Regions from separate parts of the Acidaminococcus sp. AM05-11 genome, predicted to be linked through region 2. Evidence: riboswitches for the same ligand, from Rfam matches in the RefSeq annotation. Region 2 holds a riboswitch; the other holds the start of a gene.
What was found. Region 2 has a riboswitch for S-adenosylmethionine ahead of metK (methionine adenosyltransferase). Riboswitches for the same ligand answer to the same signal wherever they lie in the genome.
Positions count from the first base shown of each region.

Region 1: it holds a riboswitch for S-adenosylmethionine, as region 2 does, so the genes downstream of both, DW089_RS05495 (methionine ABC transporter ATP-binding protein) here and metK (methionine adenosyltransferase) in region 2, are expected to answer to the same signal.

Region 1 is NZ_QRMX01000007.1:11,157-15,543, reverse strand. It holds gene DW089_RS05505 (hypothetical protein) at 77-529, opposite strand; gene DW089_RS05500 (methionine ABC transporter permease) at 687-1,349, opposite strand; gene DW089_RS05495 (methionine ABC transporter ATP-binding protein) at 1,339-2,379, opposite strand; SAM riboswitch class I at 2,453-2,553, opposite strand; gene DW089_RS05490 (YerC/YecD family TrpR-related protein) at 2,777-3,085, shown strand; gene hisZ (ATP phosphoribosyltransferase regulatory subunit) at 3,082-4,254, shown strand; gene hisG (ATP phosphoribosyltransferase) at 4,267-4,387, shown strand, end outside.
Region 2 is NZ_QRMX01000003.1:92,507-96,893, reverse strand. It holds gene priA (primosomal protein N') at 1-599, opposite strand, end outside; gene metK (methionine adenosyltransferase) at 601-1,779, opposite strand; SAM riboswitch class I at 1,831-1,938, opposite strand; gene citC ([citrate (pro-3S)-lyase] ligase) at 2,030-3,076, opposite strand; gene DW089_RS02710 (DUF362 domain-containing protein) at 3,193-4,314, opposite strand.

The sequences.
Region 1 (4,387 bases), on a different contig from region 2:
CATTATGGTCAAAACCTAGTATAGCATGAAAAAAAGCGTTTTACCAAGAGATTTGGCAAAACGCTTTGTCCCGGCCTTACGCTCCGGGGAAATTCTTGCTGAAATACATATTGTAGGCTTTGTGGAAAATCAGGTTTCCCACGTAGTAGCCCTGACTGTAGGGCAGAATGTCCAGGGCCGTGCCGTCCACCTTGCCAGGGGCCTGGTTTAACAGTTTGCCTTCCTCATCGCAGGGCAGGGCAGCCTTGAAGGTCAGCTTCATGGTCTGGTCCTTGTAATTGTAGGTGTACAGCTGGGTGTATTGGAAGCCGCTGTGGTTTACATAGTCCAAAGTGTAGGTGACCACCGAAAGCTGGTAGGCCGGGGGAGCGTACTGGACCACCTGTACCGAATCCAGGTCCACATACCGTCTGCCCTTTTGGGACGTATCCACGCAGACAAAGCGCTGGGGCTGCTGGTCAAAGGAATTGGCAAAGCCCGGCACTGCAAACGAGCACAGCAGCATCAGCACCAAAAAGAATTTCTTCATAAGTCTCGCCTCCTCAAATGTGAATAAGGTGTATTTTTATTATAGCATAGAATTGCAAGAAAATTCCTGGGATTTATCGCTGCCAAAAGGGAGCAGGGGGAACACAAAAAAATGCACCAGCCGCAGCTGGTGCACCAAAAATCCCTACTTACAATCCTTATTTAATTTTATTCTTGTTCAGCTTGCTGGAGAACCGGTTGCCGCAGGACTGCACCAACTGCACCAGGGCAATCAGCACGATAACCGTGGCCAGCATGGTGTCGGCCTGGAACCGCTGATACCCGTAGCGGATGGCCAGGTCCCCCAGACCGCCGCCGCCCAGGGCGCCGGCCATAGCCGAGCTGCCGATCAGGCTGATGATGGCCAGGGTAATCCCCAGCACGATGGAGTGCATGGCTTCCGGCAGCAGCACCTTCCAGATGATTTGCAGGGGAGAGGCCCCTACAGACAGGGCTGCTTCAATAACCCCGTGGTCCACTTCCAAAAGGGAGGACTCAATAATCCGGGAAATAAACGGAGTGCAGGAAATGGTCAGGGGCACAATGGCTGCGGTGGTCCCGATAGAAGACCCGACAATAATACGGGTCAGGGGAATAATGGCAACCATCAAAATGATAAAAGGCGTGGAACGGGTGGCGTTGACAATGGCGCCCAAAATCCGGTTCACCACTTTGTTTTCCATAATATGGCCCTTGCCGGTCACCGTCAGGATAACCCCCAAAGGAATCCCAAACAACGTAGCCAGAGCGGCGGAAACCACCACCATGTAGCAGGTTTCCCCCAGAGCCTTGATTAGCAGATTCATCATATTAGGAGACATAGCCAATCACCTCCACCTTCAATTGCTGCTTGGCCTGGAGATAATCCAGGGCCTCCTTCATATGCACCTCGTCGCCTTCCAGCTCTACCAGCAGCGTCCCGTAGGGGGTGTTCTGGAGGCTTTCAATGTTGGCGGTGAGGATGTTCACGTCAATATCAAACTGCTTGATCAGCACGGAAATCACCGGTTCTCCGGCGCTTTCCCCAATAAAGGACAAGCTGACCAGCGCCTTGTTTCCCGGCTGGTAGACCTTTTGGATGTTCATCTGTTTTACGAAATCCGGCAGGTCGTTGTGCTGGATGCTGGCCACAAATTCCTTGGTGGTGGCCTTCTGGGGATTGGTGAACAGGTCGAACATGGTGCCTTCTTCAATGATTTCCCCGTTTTCAATAACGGCAACCCGGTCGCAGATTTCCTTCACCACATTCATCTGGTGGGTAATCATCACGATGGTAATGTGCAGCCGCTTGTTGATGTTCCGGAGCAGGTCCAGAATGGATTCCGTGGTTTGGGGGTCCAGGGCGGAGGTGGCTTCATCGCACAGCAGCACCGTAGGGTCGGAAGACAGGGCCCGGGCAATGCCTACCCGCTGCTTCTGGCCGCCGGACAGCTGGGACGGATAATGGTCCGCCCGGTCGGTGAGGCCCACCAGTTCCAGCAGGGGATCCACCTTCTTTTTGATGGCAGCCTTGTCCAGCCCTTGGATTTCCAGGGGGAAGGCAATGTTGCCGTAAACGGTCCGGCTGCTCAGCAGGTTAAAATGCTGGAAAATCATGCCGATGTTCTGCCGGGCTTTCCGCAGTTCCACCGGGCTCATGGCCGTAATGTCCTGGCCGTCCACAATCACCTTGCCGCTGGTGGGTTTCTCCAGCCGGTTGATGCAGCGGACCAGGGTGCTTTTGCCGGCCCCGGACAAACCGATGATGCCGAAAATTTCACCTTCATTAATAGACAAGTTGATATCTTTCAGGGCGTGCAGGTCCCCGGAGCTCGTGTGATAGATCTTGTCAATGTGCTGCAGCTCTATCATAAAATATGTCCACCTCCATACAATAAAAAAACCTCTTCACTCAATATGAAGAGGAATGCGTTTGGCTTAATCATCTTCATCTTTCAGGCTGCACCTGATGGACTTAGCACCGTTCACAAAGTGATGGTTGCCGTAACATCATCGGGCCAGTCCCTCCGTTACTCTTGATGAATCCGTGTGGATAAATGATACTCTGTTATGTACAGTTTGTCAATGTGTTTTGGCAAAAAAAGCCTCCAAAGTGGAAAAATGTCAAAGTTTGGTAAAAACTAGAAAAAATACTTGACTTTATTACTTCATCGGAGTAAAGTACTAAATCAGTAAAGAGGTAAAGCGAGATCGGCATTCGGTCCATTTCATAAACCAAACCTGGAAACACCTAGAAAGGGGTACCAACATGATTATTCAAGCAGGTTACAACAAAAAAGAACTTCTGCAGCTGGCTGACGCGTTCCTCACCCTGGAGAACAAGGAAATGTGCCTGGCCTTCCTGGAAGACATCTGCACCCCCAACGAGCTCAAGGCCCTGGGCCAGCGGCTGGAAGTGGCGGTGCGTCTTCATCGCGGCGAAAATTATGCCAAGATTGTCAAGGATACGGGCGCCAGCAGCACCACCGTTTCCCGGGTTAATCGCTGTTTAAACTATGGGGCAGGCGGCTACCAAACCGTCATTCCCCGTATTACCAAAGGAGAAGAAAACGCATGAGTACCAACATTTTGAGAATTCCCTATGGAACCAAAGATATCCTGCCGGGAGAAGCCCGGCTGAAGCGGAAAATGGAGGACCAGATTGCAGACAATTTTCTGTCCTGGGGCTATGACGAAGCCATTACCCCCACCTTTGAATACGCAGACACCTTTGCCCTAAGCGGCGCCGGCATTACGGAAGAAAGCATGAAGTTCATGGACCGGGAAAGCCGCACCATGATCCTGCGCACGGAAATGACCACCCCGCTGGCCCGGATGGTAGCCACCCGGCTCAAGGCTGACAAGGGCATCAAACGGCTGTTCTACATTGCCAACGTGTTCCGCCACGAACAGACCCAGGCCGGCCGCCAATGCGAATTCAGCCAGGCAGGCATCGAGCTCATCGGGGCAGCGGCTCCCACGGCGGACGCCGAAGTCCTGGCCCTGGCCGTCAGCAGCCTGAGGGCCGCCGGCCTGACGGATTTTCTCCTGAGCGTCGGCCACAGCGGCTTTTTGGCAGGGCTCATGGAAGAAGCGGAGCTTACCGGCACCCGGGCCGAATTTGTCAAGCACATGGTGCTGAGCCACAACGCCGTGGGCCTGAAGGAAGCTGCGGATTCCTACATCCGCAAGCCCGTGAAGGAACTGTTCCGGGAGCTGCTCTACCTCCAGGGCGGCGTGGACCTTTTGGACCAGCTGGAACGCCAGGTTTCCAATGAAAAGAGCAAGGAAGCCCTGCGGAACCTGAAAGCCATCTACCAACTGGCTTCCGCCTACGGCGTAGGGGACTACCTGTCCTTTGACCTGTCCCTGATTCGTGACTTTGATTACTATACCGGCATGGTGTTTGAGGCTTATGCGCCCCATATCGGTTTCAATATCTGCGGCGGCGGCCGCTACGACAAGATGATGGAGAACTTCGGGGCTCCGGCACCGGCCACGGGCTTTGCCATGGGCATCGACCGGATCATCCTCAGCCTCCAGCGGGAAGGCAAGTTCAACCAGGAATCCAAATGGGATATTTACGTAGCCTGGGCCCCCGGTCATCAGCAGCAGGCCATTGCCAAAGCCATGTCCCTGCGCGCAGACGGCAAGAACGTGAAGGTTGCCACCGACGCCCTGACCCCGGAAGAAGCGGACAAGGCCTGTGCAGCTAACCGCTGCGAAGCTGTAGCATACGTACGATAGGAGAGCTGTGAAATGGACTATTTAACGATTGCATTGCCCAAGGGCAAACTGTTTGCCAAATCCGTGGACTTGCTGGCCAAGGTAGGCTACGCCGCCGAAAACGTGGTGGAAAATTCCCGGAAACTGGTGATTA
Region 2 (4,387 bases):
CCCCGGATCAGGCCGTCCTTTAGGGCCTGGCGCCCTGCGGCAGTGCTTTGCAGGGTACGTTCGGTCTTTTCCCGCAGCTTGTATTTGGTTGCGAAGGACAGGCTCACTGCCCCTTTGGTGATCAGTCCCTTCAGGGCATTTTCCCCTCCGTCCAGGCGGCAGATTTCCTTCCGGGACCGGCCGCCCCGAAGCAGCAGATAATCGTAGAACTCCTGCTCCGGTTTGGTCAATTCTCCGGCAAAATCCGGTTCCGGCTGGTAACGGCCGGTGACGGCCACACTGCTCTTGCCTGGAATAAACAGGCGCAGGGCTTCCGCCAAGGTACAGAGATAGTACTGGGACAGCCAATGGGCCGTGGCCAGCATCTCCTGATCAAACCAGGGCGCCGTGCCCAACACATCGGCAATGGCCTTCAGGTCCAGGGAAAGGTCCGGCTCCCGGTCCTCCTCCACAATAAAGCCTTCCAGCATTTGTGAGCCAAAAGGCACCACTACCCGCCAGCCTTCGTCCAGAAAGTCCATGCTTTCCGGCACCCGGTAGGTGAACTGCCGGAACATATTCTTTACCGGCAAATTAATGGCAACCTTTGCATACTTCATTTTAATGCAGAGCCTTTTTCAAAACATCTACCTTGTCCAGATGTTCCCAAGGCAGGTCCACATCCGTCCGGCCAAAGTGGCCATAGGCTGCGGTCTGGCGGTAGATGGGTCTTCTCAAATCCAGGCTCTTGATGATGCCGGCCGGGGTCAGGGAGAAGTTCTTTCTGATCAGTTCCACGATTTCTTCTTCCGGAATGGCATTGGTGCCAAAGGTGTTGACCGCGATGGAAACCGGGCGGGCTACGCCGATGGCATAGGCCAGCTGGATTTCACATTTCTTGGCCAAACCGGCAGCCACCACGTTCTTGGCCACGTAGCGGGCTGCGTAGGCAGCACTCCGGTCCACCTTTGTGGGATCCTTGCCGGAGAAGGCGCCGCCCCCATGACGAGCCATGCCGCCGTAGGTATCCACGATGATTTTCCGTCCCGTCAGGCCGGAGTCCCCCTGGGGACCGCCGATCACAAAACGGCCGGTGGGGTTGATGTGGTAAATGGTCTTTTCGTCCAGCAATTCTGCCGGAACCACCGGTTTGATAACGTATTCCAAAATGTCCTTGCGCAGCTGTTCCATGGAAACCTTTTCGCTGTGCTGGGCAGAAACTACGATGGTATCCACCCGGACCGGCTTGTCGTCATCATATTCCACGGTAACCTGGGTCTTGCCATCCGGCCGCAGATAATCCAGGATTCCCTGTTTCCGGACCTGGGCCAGCCGGTAAGCCAGCTTATGGGCCAGGGAAATGGGCAGGGGCATATATTCCGGAGTTTCGTCCGTGGCATAGCCGAACATCATGCCCTGATCGCCGGCGCCGATTTTTTCATCGTCGTCCTGGTTGCCGCCCTTGGCTTCGTCGGATTCATCCACGCCCATGGCAATATCCGGGGACTGTTCGTCGATGGACAGCAGCACCCCGCAGGTAGCTCCGTCAAAGCCGTATTTGGCACGGTCATAGCCGATGTCCATTACGGTCTGCCGGGCAATTTTGGCAATATCCACATAGCAGCTGGTGGAAATTTCCCCTACCACATGGATTTGGCCAGTGGCTACCAGGGTTTCACAAGCAACCCGGGCATTGGGGTCCTGGGCGATGATGGCATCCAGGACTGCGTCGGAAATCTGGTCGGCAATCTTATCAGGATGGCCTTCCGTTACAGATTCAGATGTAAAAAACTTTTTCATAGTTCCTCCTTGAGTAAAAAAAATACTCCCCATTGAGAGAGAGTATATAGGCTCTCATCTCACAATCGAAAAACCGCATTGTAGGATTTAGCACCGTTGGCTTACGCCATGGTTGCTGTGGGTTCATTGGGCCATTCCCTCCGCCACTCTTGATGAGCAATATGTAGTTTGCAATAAAACATTATATACAACTGTATCAAAAAAAGCAATAGTCAACCCAGCCTTCCCGGAGAAAGGCCGGGGCTGCCTTTTAGTAATGGACCACATTCTTGCCGGCCCGGATTTTGTCCACCACCGGCTGGCCTTCCTCACTGCGCAGGTAGTTCCAGGTAGTCTCCGGCACCAGGGCCTTCACTTCGTCCCAGTTGCCCTGCTGGATATCCCGGCGCACGGTAGAAGCACTGACCACAATGCCGTTTTGGGTTTTCCGGGGCACAATGACGCAGCCAATCCCCGCTTCCGGCAGCCGTTTGGCCATGACCTGGTTGTAGAGCCCGGTCACCAGGCTGGTGGGTTCCTCCCCTACGTAGCGGGCGGTAATGCCCATGCGGGCAGCAATTTTCGTGAAAATGGCCAGGTCCAGGTTGGCGTGGCTCAGGATTACCGCTTCCTCATCCTTTTGGAAGTAGCTGGGGAAGGTGTTCTGGCTGATGATGTAGGGACCGCTGTCGTGGTAGCGGATATTCTTCAAATGGGCCGTGCCTTCCATAATCAGGCGCTTGCGCACCGTATAGGGAAAGAAGCTGGCGTCCTCGCTGACCATGAACAAGTGCACCAGGTCATTTTCCTGGGCGGCCTTTTCCACCAGGTACTGGTGTCCCAGGGTAAAGGGGTTGGCGTTCATCACCACGGCTGCCACCCGGGGTGCTTCCACCTTGCTTTGGGCCAGCTGGTCCAGGTAGTGGGCAAAGCCATCGTGCTTATTTTCCATAAATACCACCTGGTCTTCCACCCGGGCAATTTCGTAAAAGCCCAGGTCCCCGAAGAACTTGGCGGACGAACATTTGGTGTACAGGAACAGGTGGGTATGGCCCTGTTCAAACTGGCGCTGGACCAGATGGGAAACGATTTCGTTCATCAGGCCTTCCCCCTGATGGTGGTGATCCACCGCCATGCAGCGCAGGGTATTTCCAAAGCAGCTGCCGGTGGCTACGGCGTGGTAATCCTGGTCAAACATGACACAGGTATAATCCAAATTGGCATCCCGGCGGATTCCTTCCTGCTCCAGCAGTGCATTCACTTGGGCATTGGTGCGGGTGTCAGAAGGGTACACCGGAGAAATTACATAATCAGACATAAGCTCCTCCGTACGTTCTAGAATGGTTCCATTATAACACAAAGGAGAGGGCCCCCTAAAGGGCACCCTCTCCAATCTGACACTCAACTTTTCTTATGTACCGTAAAAGGAAACAGTTACATCCGGACCAGTTCGTATTCCCGGGTGCCCAGGCCTATCTTCACGCCATGTTCCAGCGTGGTTTCCCAGTCCACCAGGGGGTTGCTGTCCAGGAAATGGTCGTGGTGCTCCTCCCAGCCCTTTTCGGCCAGGTGGTCGGACAGCTGGCTGTTGGGCAGGGGCGGCATCTTCTGGCAGGCATCGGCGCAGGCCTGATCCACGGCAATGGGATCGGTGGAAGCAAAAATGCCGATGTTGGGCAGAATGGGTGCGTCATTTTCCCCGTGGCAGTCGCAGTTGGGGGAAATGTCCATAACAAAGTTGATGAAGAAGCTGGGCCGGCCGTGGAGCACAGCCAGGGTGTACTCAGCCATTTTCCGATCCAGCAGCTCGTTGGCATCCCACTGTACCGTTTGGATGGCGTCAAAGCTGCAAGCCCCAATGCAGCGGCCGCAGCCTACGCACAGGTCTTCGTGAATAAACGCTTTGTTGTCAATGTACTCAATGGCGTCAGAACCGCATTCGCTGGCACAGTGCCGGCAGCCCCGGCACAGCTCCGGGTCCACCTTGGGAGTACCGGAGGAATGCTGTTCCATTTTCCCGGCCCGGCTGCCGCAGCCCATGCCGATATTCTTGATGGCGCCGCCAAAGCCGGTAGATTCATGACCCTTGAAGTGGGCCAGGCTGACCACAATGTCCGCATCCATAATGGCCCGGCCAATTTTGGCCTTTTTGATGTATTCCCCATTGGGTACGGGAACTTCCACTTCATCGGTGCCCCGCAGGCCGTCCCCGATGATGACCTGGCAGCCCGTGGTGGTAGGATTGTAGCCGTTTAAGGCGGCACATTCCAGATGGTCCAGGGCGTTTTTCCGGCTGCCCGGATACAGGGTGTTGCAGTCTGTCAGGAAGGGTTTGCCGCCCCATTCCTTGATTAGGTCCGTAACCGCCTTGACATACTGGGGCCGGATGGTGGCCAGGTTGCCCAATTCGCCAAAATGCATCTTCACAGCCGTATATTTGCCTTCGAAGTCAATGCTGTTCATTTTGGCCACTTTGCACAGCCGCTGGAGTTTGGTCAGCATGCTGGTACCCACTGGGCAGCGAAAATCCGTAAAATACACTTTTGCTTTTTCCATGAATGAATAACTCCCCTCGGTGCTTTGTCCTCAAACGGGACAGGTGCCCTGTACCTGATAAAATAGAGTAAAA